Regions from separate parts of the Chromobacterium sp. CCUG 76385 genome, predicted to be linked through region 1. Evidence: riboswitches for the same ligand, from Rfam matches in the RefSeq annotation. Region 1 holds a riboswitch; the other holds the start of a gene.
The links. A riboswitch is a leader RNA that binds a small molecule or an ion and turns the genes downstream of it on or off. The one in region 1 is predicted to bind glycine.

Region 1 (9,439 bases):
CTGGTGATGGCGAATGACGAGGACGACCTGTTCCGCATGCTAGACGACGGCATCGTGACCGCCGCGTTCTCGCTGCCCACCAGCTATGGGCATTGGCTGCACGACCCTCAGGTCGCCAAACGCATCCTCGTGGTGGATTTGTTTCCGTCCGGAGAAACCATCGCCAGCGGCCTGGCCCTGAGCAAGGCAAGGTTTCCGCAAGAGGCGGCCGAGCGTTGGCATTTGGAGCTAAAGAAAATGTATCAGGATGACAGCCTGCTCAACATCCTGCGGCGCTATCTCAGCGAAGGGGCCGCCAAGCAAATGATGCAGTTGCCGCTAGACTGAACAGAACGGCAATGTCATCTCGTCTACACGGAGTAATCGATGAAACTGCTTGCAGGCTGCGCGCTTTCGCTTTGGCTGGCTACCGCTCAATCGACTCCCAACCCCGCCTGCCCCAGCGGTCCGCTGACCGTCGCCTATTACAACTTCGGCGTCGCTTATCACTTGGGCAAGGGTTACGATCCGGACATTCTTCACGAACTGTCCCGCCGGCTGAATTGCCCCATCCAGAGCGAAGGCGACTATCCGCGGCTGCGCGTATTGAAGCTGCTGGAGATCGGCCAGGCCGACATCGGCACCTCCACCACCGTGACGCCGGAGCGGCAACGCTATTTGTGGATGGCGGTCTACCATCACAGCAAGAATCTGGTGCTGCTGCACCGCGGCGTGAACGTCTCCACGCTGGATGCGCTGCTCAAGCTGCCTGACCTGCGCTGGGGCATGGTGCGCGGTTACCGCCACAGTCCGGCCGAAGACAAGTTTCTGGATGAATTGGCGCAACAGCATAAGATTGTCATCGCCGCCAACGAGGACGATCTGTATAAAATGGTCTGCAGCGGGGTGGTGACGGCCTCTTTCGGCCATCCCATCAGCTTCGATCCTTGGCTGCAAAGCCATCAGGCCGCCCAGCAGGTGACGGTGCACGACTTTTTCCCGGACAGCGAAATCACCGCGGGCAGCATCGTGCTGAGCAAGGCGCGTTTCAGCCAGCAAGCCGCCGCGCTGTGGCAGGACGAGCTGCGCAAGATGTACCGCGACGGCACCTTGCGCGCCATCATGCGGCGTTATCTGACCGAACCCAGCGTGGATCAGGCGCTGAAGCTGCCGTTGGATTAACGCTCTCCAGACGCAGTCAGGCCCGGCTGCAATGCGCCGGGCCTGGTTTGCATTGCTTGTTACAGCGCCAGCTTGGCGATGGCTTCCTTCGCCAGGTGGATCGACGTGGCGCGCTTGTCCGGCCCCATGCCTATGGCCTCGGCGCGGATGATTTCCACGTCGCTCACGCCCAGGAAACCCAATACCTTCAGCAGATAATCTTCCTGGAAGTCCATCAGACTGCCCTGCTCTCCGCTGTGCACGCCGCCGCGGGCGGACACCACAATCACCTTCTTGTTGGGCACCAGGCCCACCACGCCGTTCTCCGTGTACTTGAAGGTGCGGCCGGCTGCGGCTACGCGGTCGATCCAGCTCTTCAACTGAGTCGGGATGGAGAAGTTATACATCGGCGCGCCGATCACCAGCACATCGGCGGCGACGAGCTCCTCGATCAGTTGATCGGTCAAGGCAGCCTCGCTGCGCTGCAGCGGCGTCCAGTCCGTCTCCGGCACGAAACGCGCGCCGACGATTTCGCCGGACAAGTGAGCGATCGGATTGGCCGCCAGATCGCGGTAGATGGTTTCGACATTGGCGTGACGCTGACGCAGCGTATTGGCCACTACGGCGGACAATTCGCGGGTAACCGAGTTGTCGGCCAGGATGCTGGAATCGAGATGCAGCAGTTTCATGTTCGGGTCTTTCGCGGTGCAGTGGAGATGTGTGCATGATAAGCGCGAGCAACAATCGGAACTAGACTGCTAAAATCGGAAACATTGTTCCACCAGCGAGACAATAATGCGAGACCTGAACGATCTGATGTACTTCGCCAAAGTGGTGGAGCACGGCGGCTTCATGGCGGCCTCCCGGGTGCTGGGCATTCCCAAATCCACGCTGTCGCGGCGGGTGGCGGAACTGGAAAGCCGCCTGGCCGTGCGCCTGCTGCAACGGACTACGCGCCGACTGTCGCTGACGGAAATCGGCAGCCAGTATTATCAACACTGCCAGGCCATGCTGGCCGAAGCCGAGGCCGCCGATGAGACCATTCTGCAAAGCAGCGCCGAACCGCGCGGCCTGATACGGGTCAGTTGCCCGGAACTGCTGGCCAAGACCATGCTCAGCGCGGCGCTGCCGCGCTTCCTGGCGCGCCACCCGCAGGTGCGGGTGGCGCTGGAGGCCACCAACCGCAGGGTGGACCTGATTGAGGAAGGCGTGGACGTGGCGCTGCGAGTCCGCAATGTCATCGAAGACAGCGCCAGCCTGGTCGTGCGCACCTTGGGCAAGAGCCGGGTCATCCTGGTGGCCAGCCCCGCCTTCCTCGAAAAGCACGACGAACCGCAAGCGCCGGAGCGGCTGGCCGCGCTGCCGGCGCTGACGATGAGCCGGCCGGACGGCCGCGGCCAGTGGGTGCTGCTGGACAATGTCGGCCAGACCTACACCATTCACATCGACGCGCCACGCTTGATGACCGACGACATGATCGTGCTGCTGCAGGCCGCCATCGCCGGCATCGGCATCGCCGCGCTGCCCACCAATGTCTGCCACCAAGCGCTGGCCGATGGACGGCTTAGCCGCATCCTGCCGCAATTCGATTTTCCCTGGGGCATCCTGCATGCGGCTTTCCCTACCCGCCGCGGCTTGTCGCCGGCCGTCCGCGCCTTTCTGGACTTCATCGGGGAAGAGTTGATCAGCGAGGAAATGGCAGGCGATTGGGGACGGCCCCATCTTCACCAGGCATGACATTTGCTTTTAACAATGGCGTCACCCCTCGAAAAAACCTTCCCATGTTCACGCTGCGCCCCTTAACCGAAACCGATTCGATAGAACAATTGACCGATCTGCTGCACCGCGCCTACGCCCAATTGGCCGCGATGGGGCTGCGCTACACAGCGGTGGATCAAAGCGCGGACGTAACCCGCCGCCGCATCCAGGGAGGCCACTGCCTGCTGGCCTGGCACCAAAACCAGCTGGCCGGCACCGTCACGGTGCATCGCGCGCGGCTCGCATCCCCTTGCCTGCAATTCCGAGCAACCGACGGCGCGGTGCTGGCGCAACTGGCCGTCGCGCCGGAATGGCAGGGCCACGGCCTGGGCGAGCAACTTTTGGAAGCGGCGGAAAACTGGGCGCGCGCCCAGGGCTGCGCCGCCATCAGGTTGGACACCGCGCGCGACGCTATCCACCTCGTCAGCCGCTACCAGCGCCGCGGCTACCGCGTGGAAGCCCCGCTGCAATGGCCGGACAAAGCCTATCGCAGCGTGGTGATGGTCAAATCGCTGGAAACTCTGCCGCCGTCTGCCACTCGAAACGATAGTTGCAGTGCAACAAGCTGATGGCTGCGCGCCACACATCGGCTCAAGACCATTCGCATTTATTGCATTGCAGCAGATAACGAGTACAGTGGCAGCCAAGGCCGTTGCCTTGGCCGCACACCGTTTTCACTCATCAAAACGCAAGGGGTTGCAATGTGGTCAACTACTGCAGTTCGAGACGGGAAAATCCCGTTTGCCCAACCGTTGTTTGATTACTGGCTGGACGCCTGCCAGCGCGGCGTTCTGTACTGGGACACGCTGTATCAGCGCGGCGCCACCTATCTGGAACACTGTGAAAGCGGCAAGCCGCCGGTGCTGGTGTTCGACTACACCATCATCATGGACGCGCGCGAGCTGCCCGATCCGGCCAACTACGCGCTGGCGGCGATCAAGCCGCCGGAGGGCAGCCCGGCCACCGATCCGGCCAAGCGCCCCTTCGTGGTCATCGACCCGCGCGCCGGCCACGGCCCCGGCATTGGCGGCTTCAAGATGGACAGCGAAATCGGCATCGCGCTGCAGCAGGGACATCCCTGCTACTTCGTAATGTTCTTCCCTCAGCCCGTGCCGGGCCAGACCATAGAAAGCGTGGCCAAGGCCGAAGGCCATTTCCTCAAGCGCGTCAACGAACTGCACCCGGACAGCGACGGCAAGCCCTTCGTCATCGGCAACTGCCAGGGCGGCTGGGCGCTGGCCATGTTGGCTTCGGTGGCGCCGGACCTGGTCGGCCCGATCCTGCTGGCCGGCTCGCCGCTGTCCTACTGGGCCGGCGTGCGCGGTAAGAACCCCATGCGTTACGCCGGCGGCCTGAACGGCGGCACCTGGAGCGCCTCGCTGGCCGGCGACCTGGGCAACGGCCATTTCGACGGCGCCCATCTGGTGGAAAACTTCGAGAAGCTGGACCCGGCCAACACCCTTTGGAAGAAGTCGTACAATCTGTATTCCAAGGTGGACACCGAGCCGCAACGCTATCTCGATTTCGAACGCTGGTGGGGCGGCCACTATCTGCTGAACAAGGTGGAGATGGAGTGGATCACCCAGAAGCTGTTCGTCGGCAACGATTTGGTCCACGGCAAGATCACCAGCCATGACGGCACGATGCGCGTGGACATGCGCAACATCCGCTCGCCCATCATGGTGTTCGCCTCCTGGGGCGATAACATCACCCCGCCGCAGCAGGCGCTGAACTGGATCGCCGACCTGTACGACAGCGTCGAGGACATCCGCAACAACGAGCAGACCATCGTCTACTGCCTGCACAACAAAGTGGGCCACCTGGGCATCTTTGTGTCATCCGGCGTGGCCAACAAGGAGCACAGCGAGTTCGCCAGCGCGCTGGACCTGATAGACGTGTTGGTGCCGGGATTGTACGAGGCCGTCATCGAAGACATCGCGCCGGACTCTCCGGGCCAGGAATACATCGAAGGCCGCTACATCATCCGCTTCGAAGCCCGCGATGTATCCGACATCCTGGCGCTGGATGACGGCCGCGAAGACGAACAGGCTTTCGAAGTAGTGAAACGCGTCTCCGAAATCAACCAGGGCGTGTACGACCGCTATCTGTCCCCCGTGGTGCGCGCCTTCAGCAACGAGGCCAGCGCCCGCCTGCTGCGCGAGCTGCATCCCGCCCGCTTCGAGCGCACGCTGATCTCGCCGAAGAACCCCTGGCTGTGGTGGCTGCCCGGACTCGCCGCCAAGGTGCGCGAACAACGGCGCCCGGTTTCCACGGACAATCCGCTGTGGCAGTGGCAGGAACGGATGTCTGACTTCATCGTCCAGTCGCTGGATCATTACCGCGACCTGCGCGACGCCGCCCAGGAACAACTATTCCGCGGGATTTACGAATCGCCGCAACTGGCCACGCTGGTCGGCGTGCAGCCCGCCGGCGAGGAGCGCAAGCAGGCGCTCACCTGGGAAAGCCGCGAGCTGGCGCGCCTGAAGCGCGAGGCGCTGGACCCGAGCTTCGAGCAAGGCACGCTGGCTGATGGCTTCATCCGGCTGCTGGTCTATGTCGGCATCGGCATGGGCGTCATCGATGAACGGCCATTCAACGCCATCCGCCGCACCATGCGCGGCGTGCAGCGCGAATATCCGCTGACGCTGATGCAGCTGAAGGATACCGTACGCAAACAGGTCGCCCTGGTGCGCGCCGATCACCAGCGCGCGCTGAACGGCCTGAGCACGCTGCTGCCCGACCAGCACATCCGCCACCAGGCCTGGATGCTGGTGCGCGACCTGCTGCTGGTGAATCGCCATGACATTCCGCCGGAGCAACAACAACGGCTGGAGCAGGCGGCCAATGTGCTTGGGCTGTCCGAACAAGACCGCAAGGCCATTCTGGACAAGGCCGTGATTCAGTCGGCCGCCCCTCGCGCGACGGAAACGGTTGCAGTCAAGCCGGCTCCGGCCCAACCCATCGTCCCGGCGGCCAAGGCTGAAATCCAGCCGGCGCCGGCCAAGACCGCCGCCACGCGCAAACCGGCGACCAAGCCTGCGCCAGCCCGCAAGCCCGCAGTCAAGGCCAACGGCCAAGCGCCTGCCGCAGCCAAAACCGTCAAGCCGGCTGCCGCCGCCAAGCAGCAGAAGGACTCCTGACGCGCCACGCCGGAGCGCCGACAGGCGCTCCGGTTTTATCGCCAACACACCTCAAACCCTTTCGCGGCTTGGTTAGCGTCGCTTCGTACTGATTTCCCATCCCCTCCCCGCCATCCCTCCGCCGCAATTGCTCCATGCAGAAAAATGATCATCAATAGGTTCTGAATATTGACTATTCAAACAGCAATAGCTAATATTTGACGCGCTGCGGGAGAGAGGGGCGCCGCCCCCGCCGAAGACGCAAACTCCCATAATCGCTCAGGCAAGCAGTACCGCAGTGCACCATTGATTCAAGCCGATTGGAGAGAGGCCGCCGCGAGCGGTCCACCGAAGGGGCAAGTGGCCGCCGGCCATGCAACTCTCAGGTAAAAGGACAAGGGGAGAGGCTGTTCCGCAACCCGGAATCCACCCAGGAGACTGCCTTGTCCGCACCTGCCATCGGCCGCGCGCTTTTGCCCGCGCCAGTAGACATTCTTTTCCCTTTTTCATGCCCATCCGCCGCCGTCGCGCGCGGGAGCTTGCCATGCTGAGCCTGATCTATCTGATCGCCATCACCGCGGAAGCGATGACCGGCGCGCTGGCTGCGGGCCGCCGCCACATGGACATCTTCGGCGTCACCGTCATCGCCTTCCTCACCGCGCTGGGCGGCGGCACCGTGCGCGACATCGTGCTCGGCCGCTACCCGATAGGCTGGACGCAACACCCGGAGTACGTATTGCTGGTGGTGGCCGGCGGCATCGCGGCCGTGCTGGCCGCGCGCTTCATGCGCCATCTGAACCGGCTATTCCTGGTGCTGGACGCGCTGGGCCTGGTGGCGTTCACCATCATCGGCTGCGATGTCGCGTTAGGCATGCGCTATCACCCGGTCATCGTGGTCATGGCAGGCATGATCACCGGCATCGCCGGCGGCATTCTGCGCGATGTCCTGTGCAATCGCGTGCCCATCGTGTTCCGCCGCGAGCTGTACGCCAGCGTGTCGCTCTTGGTGGCCATCCTCTACCTGGGATTGAACGCGCTGGAGGTTCCGCACGACTGGAACATCGCCGCCAGCTTCGCCTTCGGCCTGGCGCTGCGCATGACCGCGCTGTGGCGCGAGTGGCAGCTGCCGGTTTTCGCCTACCGCCACGATCATCACTGACACCCCCACCCCGCTTAGGCGGGGTGGTTTGCGTCACGCATAGCAAGCCATGGCGTGACGCGGACATCGATGCGCGCCGCCCCATGGCGCATGATTCGCGTCTCAAGGTTTGGCATAGCCATACGCGCGCCAGATTTTCTGCGATTCGGGACTGAAAAGGTAATCGAACAATTGCCGGGCTTGCGGATGGCCTGCCGCCGGCGTCAGCAGCGCCACCGTCTGCCGGATAGTCGGGTAACTATCCGGCGGAATCTCTACCCAATGCCCCTTGCCCAAACGTGAGCGCTCCAGCACCTGAGACTTGGAAACGAAACCGCCCGCCACCCTGCCGGACGCCACCATTTCGGCGGCATGGGCCACATCCGGCGCCCTGACAAAACGCGGGCGCAGGCGTTCCGCTAGTTGGTAATGATTCAAGCTGTATAAAACCATCTGGCCATAAATGCTGGACTCGGGATCCGGCAGCGCGATCTTGCCTCTGCCTTGGCGCAGCCACTCCAGCCAGCCGCTCTCATGAAAATCCGCCGCCAGCGACCATAGCACCAGGGAACCCAAACCAAAGATGCGCGGCTCTTCCAGACAGCGCCCCTGCGCCTGCAGCTTATGGGTGTATTCTTCGCTGGACGAGATGTAGATTTCGTACGCGGCGCCATTGGCAATCTGCGAGGCCAGCGCCACCGCGGGACCATAAGCCACCTTTACCGTTACGCCAGTCTTCGCCGTGAATTTTTTGACGATCTCATTCAGCGCCGGCTCAGTATTGCTGGCGGCGGCCACCGTGACCGGCGCGGCATGGGCGATTGCCCATGCGCAGGCCAGCAGGCACCCCGCCAATATCTTCGGCATGATGCGCTCCCTGAAACTTCACGATTCAGCATAGGGCATGCGATGCGAACAAAAAAAGACCCAAAGTCGGCATGGCCGAAACCGATTCAAACGGTTTGCGCCTCGCGAATGCGGGCGATGAACCATTCCGCGGCCCGGCTCAGCAGCGCGCCCTCCCGCACCAAGAGCAGCAGGCTCAGCCTCGGCGGCCGCTGCTTAAGCGGCAGCTCTACAAAACGCTGCGCCGTCAGCGTGGCCTGCAAGGCCTGATTGGACATCGGCACCACGGCATCCATCGTCATCAGCAGCCCACACAGTAAGACATTGGACGTGCAACAAGTCACTCGCTCCGGCGGCGCCAGTCCTTCGCGCGCAAACATGCCATGCACAAAGCTTTCGTACTGGCCGCTCTGATCGGTATGCAGCCACTCCGCCTGCCGCAACTCCGCCAACGCGGCGGCATGCCGCAACGGGCTTTCTGCGCGGACGGCAAAGCCGGATGGGGATTCGCACAGCCGCTCCACCCGCACGAATGGATCGTCCGGCGGCGTGGAGAAGGCGCCCAGCGCGAAATCCAGCTGCCCGCTGCGCAGGCCCTCAAGCAGTTGTTTCCCATCCTGCTCCAGGAAATCCACCCGCACCTGCGGCATGGCGCGCCGGAAGGCCGCGAACGACTGCGGCAAAATCTCGAAACCGGCCAGCGGGGTCAGGCCGATGCGCAGGCTGCTCTCGCGGCCGGAGCGCAGCCTATCCATTTCCTGCTGCGCCCGCTCCAGCTCCCGTATCACCAGACGCGCATGGCCGAGCAGCGTCTGTCCGGCATCGGTCAGCGTCACGCCCCAGGAGTTGCGCAGCAACAAGGGCACGCCTTGCTCCGCCTCCAATTCGCGCAGCGCCTTGGTGATGGCAGGCTGCGTGACGCACAGCGCGCGCGCGGCCGCATTGATGCTGCCGTGATCCGCCACGGCGACCAAGGCCCGCAGTTGATGTTGCTTGAGTGGACTCACGTGGATAACTCATGGTTATGGCTATCAATATTTGTGCTTATTCAGCGCAAATAGTTTTGCCTAGCATGGTTCGGCACCTTTCAACCAGGAGACCAAGCCATGGCAAACGATACTTTCATCCTCCCGGAAATCCTGAACAGCCTGGATGAGTTCATCCAGCTGCGCCGCCAAATACACGCTCATCCGGAGCTGGGGTTCGAGGAGCGGCAAACCAGCGAGCTGGTCGCCGCCAAGCTGCGCGAATGGGGCTATGAGGTGCAAACCGGCATCGGCAAGACCGGCGTGGTGGGCACGCTGCGCGCAGGCGCAGGGTCGCGCGCGCTCGGCATCCGCGCCGACATGGACGCGCTGCCCATCCAGGAAACCACCGGCCTCTCCTACGCCAGCACCCAGCCCGGCAAGATGCACGCCTGCGGCCACGACGGCCACAC
Region 2 (9,439 bases), on a different contig from region 1:
TCGCCGTCTATCGGCAAGGCTTGCCATTGTAGCAAACGAGATCGCCTGCGCTGCTGTTATTTTGCGCAGCCGGCATTTTCACCGCTGCCATTTCGGCAAACATGCGTTTCAGTTGCCGAATGAAAAAAGCAGGGCGCTCGCCCTGCTTGGAGGAGGTGAATATCTTTAATTGATCGGTTTGCGCGCAAATAATCTGGCCATGCTGTGGTGATGAGGCCAGCCATGGCTGAGATCGAGCGCATATTCCTCCTGATAGGCCAGGGCCTCCAGTTGAGAGAATTGCGCTCTCAGCTCTCCGGAACGGTAGTAATGCCGGATATAGGCGGCGGTTTCGCTGGCGCGCCCGCCACGGCCGCAGCAGCCGGGATCGTCCACCAGGAAGACCGAGGCAAACAGAAAGCCGCCTGGCGCAAGGCCCGCTACCATGGCTTGCGCCAACCTGGCGCCCGCATCCTCGCTCAAATGATCCAGCAGGGTGTAAGCCACGATGATCTGATAATGCTGCGGCTCGATATCCGCCTCCGCCATATTGGCCAGATCGGCCACGCCTCCGTTGACGTCGAGTTGCAGCTCGTCGGCCAGCCCGCTCAGACGCGCCACCGCCTCCGCAGACTGATCCAGACCACGCATGGAAAAACCGCGGCGCGCCAGATACAGGGCATTGCGCCCTTGGCCGCATCCCAGGTCCAGTCCGACGCCCTCTCCTTTCACATTGTACTTATCTAGATAATAAATCAGGGACAGGGCTGGCCGGTCCCCATAGAACGACGCATTGCTGCGATAAAAACCATCAAAATCCGCGGCACCCATATTTATTCCCCTGCTCACGCACTCCCAAAAACAAGCGCCGACAAGACAAATCATCGGCAGGCGGAAACTACTTACTAGTAATAGTTCTTATGGGAAATTGTTACTACTTAGATACACATACTAAGTATTTACACTTAAACGATGGCCAACAAGATAAAGAAAAACCCCGTCAGGCCGCGCGCCGGACGGGGTCGTTTACAGTCAGGAGACGAGTTTTACTGATAGTTGTCGATGCTCGGGCAGCTGCACTGCACGTTGCGATCGCCATAAACGTCGTCGATGCGGTTCACGCTCGGCCAGAACTTGTTCTCCAGCACATAAGGCAGCGGGAACAGGCCCTGCTCGCGGCTGTACGGGCGGTCCCAGTCGCCGGCGATGTCGGCCTTGCTGTGCGGCGCGTTGACCAGCGGATTGTTGTCCGCCGGCCATGCGCCGTTCTGCACCTGGTCGATCTCGGCGCGGATGGACGCCATCGCCGCGATGAAGCGGTCCAGCTCGGCCTTGGGCTCGGATTCGGTCGGCTCTATCATCAGCGTGCCCGGCACCGGGAAGCTCATGGTCGGCGCGTGGAGGCCGTAGTCCATCAGGCGCTTGGCCACGTCCACTTCGGTGACGCCGGAGGCGGCCTTCAGCGGACGCAGATCGATGATGCACTCGTGCGCCACCCTGCCATTGACGCCGGTATACAGCACCGGGAAGTGCTCGGCCAGGCGGGTGGCCAGGTAGTTGGCCGACAGCAAGGCGTTTTCCGTCGCCTGCTTCATGCCTTCCGCGCCCATCATGGCGATGTACATATACGAGATCGGCAGGATGGAAGCCGAGCCGAACGGCGCGGCGGAGACTGCGGTCTGGCCCTCCTCCGCGCCCGGCACCGAAGCCACCACGTGGTTGGCCATAAACGGCGCCAAGTGCGCCTTCAAGCCGATCGGGCCCATGCCCGGCCCGCCGCCGCCGTGCGGGATGCAGAAGGTCTTGTGCAGGTTCATATGCGACACGTCGGCGCCGATGTCGGCCGGACGGGTCAGACCCACCTGGGCGTTCAGGTTGGCGCCGTCCATATACACTTGGCCGCCGTGGGCATGCACCACCTCGCAAATCTCGCGGATGGCCTGCTCGAACACGCCGTGGGTGGACGGATAGGTGATCATCAGCGCGGCCAGGTTGGCGGCGTGCTGTTCGGCCTTGGCCTTCAGGTCGGCCACGTCGACGTTGCCGGCCTCGTCGCACTTCACCACCACCACCTGCATATTCATCATCTGCGCGGTGGCCGGGTTGGTGCCATGCGCCGATTGCGGGATCAGGCAGATATTGCGATGGCCTTCGCCGCGCGACTCATGGTAGCGGCTGATGGCCAACAGGCCGGCGTACTCGCCCTGGGCGCCGGAGTTAGGCTGCATGGAGATGGCGTCGAAGCCGGTGATCGCCTTCAACTGCCGCTGCAAACCCTCGATCAGTTCCAGATAGCCCACGGTCTGCTCGCGCGGCGCGAACGGATGCATATTGGCGAATTCCGGCCAGGTGATCGGGATCATCTCGCTGGTGGCGTTCAGCTTCATGGTGCAGCTGCCCAGCGAGATCATCGAATGATTCATCGCCAGGTCGCGGTTTTCCAGCTTCTTCATATAGCGCAGCATCTCGTGCTCGCTATGGTGGGTGTTGAACACCGGGTGGGTCAGGATGGCCGACTCGCGTTTCAGCGCGGCCGGGATGGCCTCTTTGGCCACGGCGTCCAGCGCGGCGATGTCGGCCGGCTTGCCGGTGAACAGCTCGATCAGCTTGGCGAGGTCCGCCTCGGTGGCGGCTTCGTGGAAAGCCACGCCCAGCACGGTCTTGCCGACGCGGCGCAGGTTGTAGCCGGCGGCCAGCGCGGCGGCGTAGATGGCGTCAGCTTTAGGGGCGTCCACCTGCACCGTGTCGAAGAAGCGGTCGAACGCCAGCTTGCCGCCGGCGGCTTGCACCGCGTGGGCGAAGATGGCGGCCAGGCGATGGATGCGGGCGGCGATGCGCTTGACGCCTTCCGGGCCGTGATAGACGGCATACAGGCCGGCGATATTGGCCAGCAGCACCTGGCTGGTGCAGATGTTGGAGTTCGCCTTCTCGCGGCGGATGTGCTGCTCGCGGGTTTGCAGCGCCATGCGCAGCGCGGTCTTACCCTTGGCGTCGATGGACACGCCGATGATGCGGCCCGGCGCGGAACGCTTCATCTCGTCCTTGAAGGCGAAATAAGCGGCATGCGGGCCGCCGAAGCCCATCGGCACGCCGAAGCGCTGGGTATTGCCCAGCGCGATGTCGGCGCCCATTTCGCCCGGAGATTTCAAGGCCACCAGCGCCATCACGTCGGCGGCGACGGCGACGATGCCGCCCTTGGCCTTGACGGCGGCGATATGCGGGGTCAGATCGATCAGATCGCCGGCCTCGCCCGGATACTGGAACAGCGCGCCGAAGTAGTCGCCGTTGCCGGCCTCTTCCGGATGGCCTTGCACCAGCTCGAAGCCGAAGTATTTGGCGCGCGTCTTCATCACGTCCAGCGTCTGCGGCAGCACGCGGCTGTCGACGAAGAAGCTGACGGACTTGGACTTGGACACGCGCTTGGCCATCGCCATCGCCTCGGCGGCGGCCGTAGCTTCGTCCAGCAGCGACGCATTGGCCATTTCCAGGCCGGTCAGGTCGATCACCATCTGCTGGAAGTTCAGCAGCGCCTCCAGACGGCCCTGGGCGATCTCGGCCTGGTACGGCGTGTACGCCGTGTACCAGCCCGGATTTTCCAGCACATTGCGCAGGATGACGGTGGGCGTCAGCACCGGGTGGTAGCCGAGGCCGATGAAAGATTTGTTGACCACGTTCTTGCTGGCAACTGCCTTCAAGGCGGCCAGCGCTTCGGCTTCCGGCTGCGGCGCCGGCAGGTCCAGGCGGCGGTTCAGGCGGATGTCGGCCGGCAGAGTCTGGTCGACCAGGGCATCGATGGACGGCGCGCCGATGGCGGCCAGCATCTCGGCGCGCTCGGCGTCATTGGGGCCGATATGGCGGGAGAGGAATTCGTGACGATTGAAGAGTTCGGCAAGAGACATAACAAAACCTTTCTTTTGCCACGAAAACCACGAAAGGACACGAACGGCATGACGCGAAGCCGAAAAGCCGCTCACTCTGAGAGAAGCCGAAATAGGCTTCCTGTTATCTTTCGTGTCTTTTCGTGGTTTTCGTGGCTAAAAAACAAACGCCCCTGTGTCTTGCGACTCAGGGGCGTATCACATCAAGCGCCGATTTCCTTGGCGTAGGCGGCGGCGTCCATCAGGCCGTCCAGGTCGGACGCATTGGCCGGCTTGATCTTGAAGAACCAGCCGTCGCCGTACGGATCGTTATTAGCCAGATCCGGCGCGCCTTCCAGCTCGCCATTCACTTCCAGCACTTCGCCGGCGATCGGACAGTAGACGTCGGAAGCCGCCTTGACCGATTCCACCGCGCCAGCCTGCTCTTCCTTGGCCAGTACGCTGCCGATCTTGGGCAGCTCGACGAAGACGATGTCGCCCAACAGTTCCTGCGCGTGGGCGGTGATGCCCACGGTCACGGAGCCATCGGCCTCCAGGCGCAGCCATTCGTGGCTCTCGACGTATTTGAGTTCGGCGGGGATATTGCTCATCTTGAAGTTCTCCAGCTTAAGATCGGATCAATGGTGACGGCAGTCGTCGCAAGGACGCTGCCCGATTATTCGAATACTTTCTTGCCATTGCGCACGAAGGGCATCTTGACCACGCGCACATCGGTCAGCGTGCCGCGCAGATCCACTTGGGCGGCAGCACCGGTGGCGGCCGGCACGCGGGCGATGGCGATGGAGTGCTTCAGCGTCGGCGAGAAAGTGCCGCTGGTGATCACGCCTTCGCCCACCCCTTCCACCAGGACCTTCTGGCCTTCGCGCAGCACGCCGCGGCCTTCCAGCACCAGGCCCACCTGCTTCATTTTCACGCCAGCGGCCTTTTGCGCTTCCAGCGCCTCGCGGCCATTGAATTTACGCTCGGCCGGCTCCCAGGCAATGGTCCACCCCATGCCGGCCTCCAGCGGCGACACGGTTTCGTCCATGTCGTGGCCGTACAAATTCATGCCGGCTTCCAGACGCAGCGTGTCGCGCGCACCGAGGCCGATGGGCGCGACGCCGACGGCTAGCAATTGTTCGAAGAAGGAAACGGCTTCCGCGGCGGGAATCATGATTTCCAGGCCATCCTCGCCGGTATAGCCGGTGCGGGCGTAGAACCATTCGCCCTGCGGCAAGCCCTGGAACACTTTCAGCGCGCGGATGGCCTCGGCCAGCTCCGGCTTGATGGCGCAGACTTTTTCAATGGCTTGGGGGCCTTGCACCGCCAGCATCGCCAGGTCGCGGCGCACCTTCAGCGCCACGTCGAAACCGGCCTTCTGGCTTTCCATCCAGGCCAGGTCTTTTTCGGTGGTGCCGGCATTGACCACCATGCGGTAGCCATAGGAAGTGAGATAGACGATCAGGTCGTCGACGACGGTGCCCTGCGGCGTCAGCATGCCGGAATACAAGGCTTTGCCCTCGAAGCCGAGCTTGGCCACGTCGTTGGCGATCAGTTTTTGCAGCCAGGCCTTGGCGTCGGAACCGGTGATGTCGATCACCGTCATGTGGGAAACGTCGAACATGCCGGCATCGGTGCGGACGATTTCGTGCTCTTTCAGCTGGGAACCGTAATGGATGGGCATTTCCCAACCGGCGAAATCGACCATCTTGGCGCCGGCGGCAATGTGGGCTTCAAACAGCGGGGTACGTTTCGGGGCCGTCATGGCGCGGTTCCTTCGAGAAAAGTGTGGATAGCCTCTATCAACCACACCCCTCTGTCCCTGCACCTGAGATTTTCCGGCCGGATAAGCCGTTAGCCCCTTCGGTGGACGCCGCGCGGGCGCCGCTCTCCAGATTGCGCAAGCCGGCGGCCGCCGGCTCGATGATACAGTCCTTTTGCCTGAGCGATTAGCGGGTGCGCTTGCGCCTTCGGCGGCGGCCGCGGGTGCCGCTCTCTCCTGTATGACTCGCCGATTATGGTGGGCATCTCCCCGCCTTGGCAAGCCGAGTTTATTTCGATGTCAAACAGTCTGAATAAATGTTTCTCAAAGAAAATAAGCGCACATATTTATCAATAAAAACCATTCGGAAACGAAAAAAGCGCAGGCTTTCGCGCTGCGCTTTGACATGCCCCCGCCTCCGCCGCTCAATCGGCGGCGTGGCGCTCTTTCAACTGCCAGACATAAATCGGCAGGCCGAGCAGCAGCAACAGCATGCCCCACATCACGATCTCCGCGCCGGAGCCGTAAAGCGCCCACAAGGAATACACAAAACCGATGCCGGCGAAGAAGCCCGGCGCCACGTAATCGCGCGGCGCAAACGCCTTGCCGCGCATCAGCATGATGGCAATCAGCGCCATCGAGCAGAACGCGTACGGCAACAAGGTGGTGGCCGTGGCCAGCAGGATGATGAACTCGAAAATCTTCACTCCGCTGTCGCCGCCAGCGTATTTCATCGCCATCAGGATGGTGACCAAGGCGCTGGACAGCACCAGGCCAAAGATCGGCACGCCTGCCGCATTGCGTTGATTGAAGCGGCTGGGAAACAGCTTGTCCTTGGCTGCAGCAGCCGGCACGTGCGCCTGCATCAGGCTCCAGCCGTTGAGGGCGCCGAAGCAGGACACCACGGCGCCGAAACCGACCAGCCAGTAACCCCAATCCCCCCACATCAACCGGGCCGCATCGGCAAACGGCACCTGAGACGCCGCCAGCACATCGGAAGGCATCAAGCCCATCAGCGATATCGTCGACAGAATGTACAGCACAGTAGCCAGCAAGGTGCCGATGACGGTGGCCCGCGGAATGGTCTTCTCTGGCTGATCGACATCGCCAGCCGGCACCGAGGCCGACTCCAGGCCGAGGAAGGCCCAAAGCGTCAGCGCCATGGTCGCGGACAGCGAAGACAACAAGGGCTTATGGTGAGGATTGAACGCCAGATTGTCGGTATTCAGATGGAAAAAACCGACGAAGGTCACCGCCGCCAGCGGCAGCAGCTTGAGCAGGGTCGTCACCACCGCCACCACGCCCGAACTGTGCGCGCCGCGACTGTTAATCCAGGTAACGATCCAGATCAGACTGATGGCGAAAACGCCAGCCAGCAGTTCGCTATGGCCGAGAACCGGAAAGAACACCTGCATATAACTGGTGGCCGCCACCGCCAGCGCGGCATTGCCTGCCCATAAGGCGATCCAGTATCCCCAGGCAATCCAGAACCCGGCAAAATCGCCAAAGCCGGCATGAATATAAGCATATGGCCCGCCTTCGCGCGGCAGGATGGCCGACAGGCGGGCGAACACCAGCGCCAGGCAGATGGCGCCGCCAGCCGTGATCAGCCAGCCAAGCAAGGAAATGCCGCCAAACGGCGCCAGCGAGGCGGGCAGCAGGAACACGCCGGAACCTATCATATTGCCCACCACCAGGGCGGTGCACATCCAGACTCCGAGCGAGCCTTTTTTGGGGGAAGAACTGTTTTCGCTCAAACCTGATTCTCCATCGCGAACGAAAGCATGGCGCGCCGCCGGTCCGCAACGGGCGTCGTGCATGCGTGAAACAGGCGGACTCACGGCCGACCGCCACGCGTCATGACTTCAACATAGACGAAGTCAGAATCTCAGGCGGTGGGGGAAATGGCGTCGCGCCGAAAAAAAGGGCGCATTAGAACACAGATTTGATGCAAAAACATGTCGCATTACCGATTTTTTTCACAGAAACCGGCATACAGCGCAAGTCATGCCAAACCGACGCAAGCAAGTCAGCCGGCACTCAAACGCAAGGGGCCGCGCGGCACGCTAGCCAGCGACCAACTGGCCAAGGCCCAGCGCCACAGCTCCGCCAGATCGCCGCACTCGGCCGGCGGCGCATGCCCCAGCAGCGTCAATGCCGCTCGCAGCTGCCGCGCGGCATCGACGCCGGAAATCGCCGGCGCCAGCGTCTGCTTGGACAATTTCTCGCCGGCCTCGTTGGTCAATACCGGCAAGTGGCAGTAGGTGGGCGCGGGCAAGCCCAGCGCGGCGTATACCGCCAATTGACGCGGCGTGGACACCAATAGATCGGCGCCGCGCACGATATCATTGACGCCCTGCTCGGCATCATCCACCACCACCGCCAGTTGATAGGCCCAGAAGCCGTCGGCGCGCAGCAGCACGAAGTCGCCGATGTCGCGCGCCAGATTCTGCCGATACTCGCCCTGCAGCCTATCGCAGACGACGCTCTCGCCCGGCGTCAGCCGCAGCCGCCAGGCGCGGCCTGCGCGGCCATCCGGACAGCCATTGCGGCAGGTTCCGGGATAGACATAGCCATCCAGCCCGCGTTGCGCCGCCGCCGCGATCTCCTTGCGCGTGCAACAGCAAGCATAGGCATGGCCGGAGGCGATCAATTGCCGCAAGGCATCTCTGTATAGATCGTGGCGCCGGCTTTGATAAACCACTTCGCCATCCCACTCGAAGCCAAAAGCCTCCAGCGTGCGCAGGATATCCGCGGCGGCGCCGGGCACCTCGCGCGGCGGGTCCAAGTCCTCCATCCGCAGCAGCCACTGGCCGCCGCGCCGGCGCGCCTCCAGGTAACTGCCGACGGCGGTGCTGAGCGAGCCCGCATGCAGCAGGCCGGTTGGACTGGGCGCGAAACGGCCCCGGTAAGTGGCTATGGACATCGGAAACAGACGGCAGGAGCGCTTGGCGGGAAATTTCTCGCTAAAATACGATTATCCCTACAATCACGCGCCAGCCTTAAGAAGGAAACAAGAATGGCCTACGTTGTAACCGAAGCCTGTATCAAATGCAAATACACCGACTGCGTGGAAGTCTGCCCGGTTGACTGCTTCCGCGAGGGCCCCAATTTCCTGGCGATAGACCCGGACGAGTGCATAGACTGCTCGCTATGCGTGGCGGAATGCCCGGTCGGCGCGATCTATCCGGAGGACGATTTACCCAAGGACCAAATGGCCTTCATCAAGCTGAATGCGGAACTGGCCAAGAACTGGCCCAGCATCGTCAACCGCATCGACCCGTTGCCGGATCATGCCGACTGGGCGGAGGTGAAGGATAAGCTGCAATATCTGGAACGCTAAGCGTCTCCAACCCGCCGCTCCCAATGGGCTGGCGCGCCCAGTCTGGCACGGGGCCGCCCCGGTCACAGCCAACCTGGGCGGAGCCGCCCTCAACCGGCCGGGCGAATCGTAAACATCTTGTTGAAACAGGCAATCTCGAATACCTGCAACACCGCCTCATGGCAGTTCACCAGCACCATGGTCTTCTTCTGCGATGCAGCGCGCTCCTTGAGTAACAGCAGCATGCCCAATGCAGAACTGTCCAGAAACGGCACTTGGTCAAAGTCGACCCGTATTTCCTGCACCGCGGCGTTATCCAGCAGTTCCTGGCTGGCCTGGCGGAAATCCTTGTGCAGATTAAAGTCAAACTGACCAATCAGCATCATCGTGCCGACATTCCCCTCGACTCTAACAATCGGTCTCATCGCAGCCCCTGTTCTTTCCCTGATTGATTCGCTGAACAAGCTTAACGACCGCTTATCCGGCCCGCGGTAATTTCAATTCAAAGCAGGCGCCATG

Region 2: linked by a shared signal. The riboswitch ahead of gcvT (glycine cleavage system aminomethyltransferase GcvT) and the one ahead of QUG01_RS00835 (trimeric intracellular cation channel family protein) in region 1 are both predicted to bind glycine.

What each region holds. Positions count from the first base shown of each region.
Region 1 covers NZ_JAUCGU010000001.1:178,963-188,401, reverse strand. The annotation lists gene QUG01_RS00865 (substrate-binding periplasmic protein) at 1-327, shown strand, start outside; gene QUG01_RS00860 (substrate-binding periplasmic protein) at 367-1,161, shown strand; gene QUG01_RS00855 (FMN-dependent NADH-azoreductase) at 1,221-1,829, opposite strand; gene QUG01_RS00850 (LysR substrate-binding domain-containing protein) at 1,936-2,877, shown strand; gene QUG01_RS00845 (GNAT family N-acetyltransferase) at 2,922-3,467, shown strand; gene QUG01_RS00840 (DUF3141 domain-containing protein) at 3,600-6,038, shown strand; glycine riboswitch at 6,237-6,323, shown strand; glycine riboswitch at 6,328-6,425, shown strand; gene QUG01_RS00835 (trimeric intracellular cation channel family protein) at 6,562-7,176, shown strand; gene modA (molybdate ABC transporter substrate-binding protein) at 7,279-8,022, opposite strand; gene QUG01_RS00825 (LysR family transcriptional regulator) at 8,109-9,008, opposite strand; gene QUG01_RS00820 (M20 aminoacylase family protein) at 9,108-9,439, shown strand, end outside.
Region 2 covers NZ_JAUCGU010000002.1:20,335-29,773, reverse strand. The annotation lists gene QUG01_RS01955 (class I SAM-dependent methyltransferase) at 166-810, opposite strand; gene gcvP (aminomethyl-transferring glycine dehydrogenase) at 1,026-3,878, opposite strand; gene gcvH (glycine cleavage system protein GcvH) at 4,061-4,447, opposite strand; gene gcvT (glycine cleavage system aminomethyltransferase GcvT) at 4,513-5,601, opposite strand; glycine riboswitch at 5,643-5,741, opposite strand; glycine riboswitch at 5,756-5,848, opposite strand; gene QUG01_RS01935 (amino acid permease) at 6,024-7,307, opposite strand; gene gluQRS (tRNA glutamyl-Q(34) synthetase GluQRS) at 7,628-8,524, opposite strand; gene fdxA (ferredoxin FdxA) at 8,618-8,941, shown strand; gene QUG01_RS01920 (STAS domain-containing protein) at 9,031-9,345, opposite strand; gene QUG01_RS01915 (sensor histidine kinase) at 9,398-9,439, opposite strand, start outside.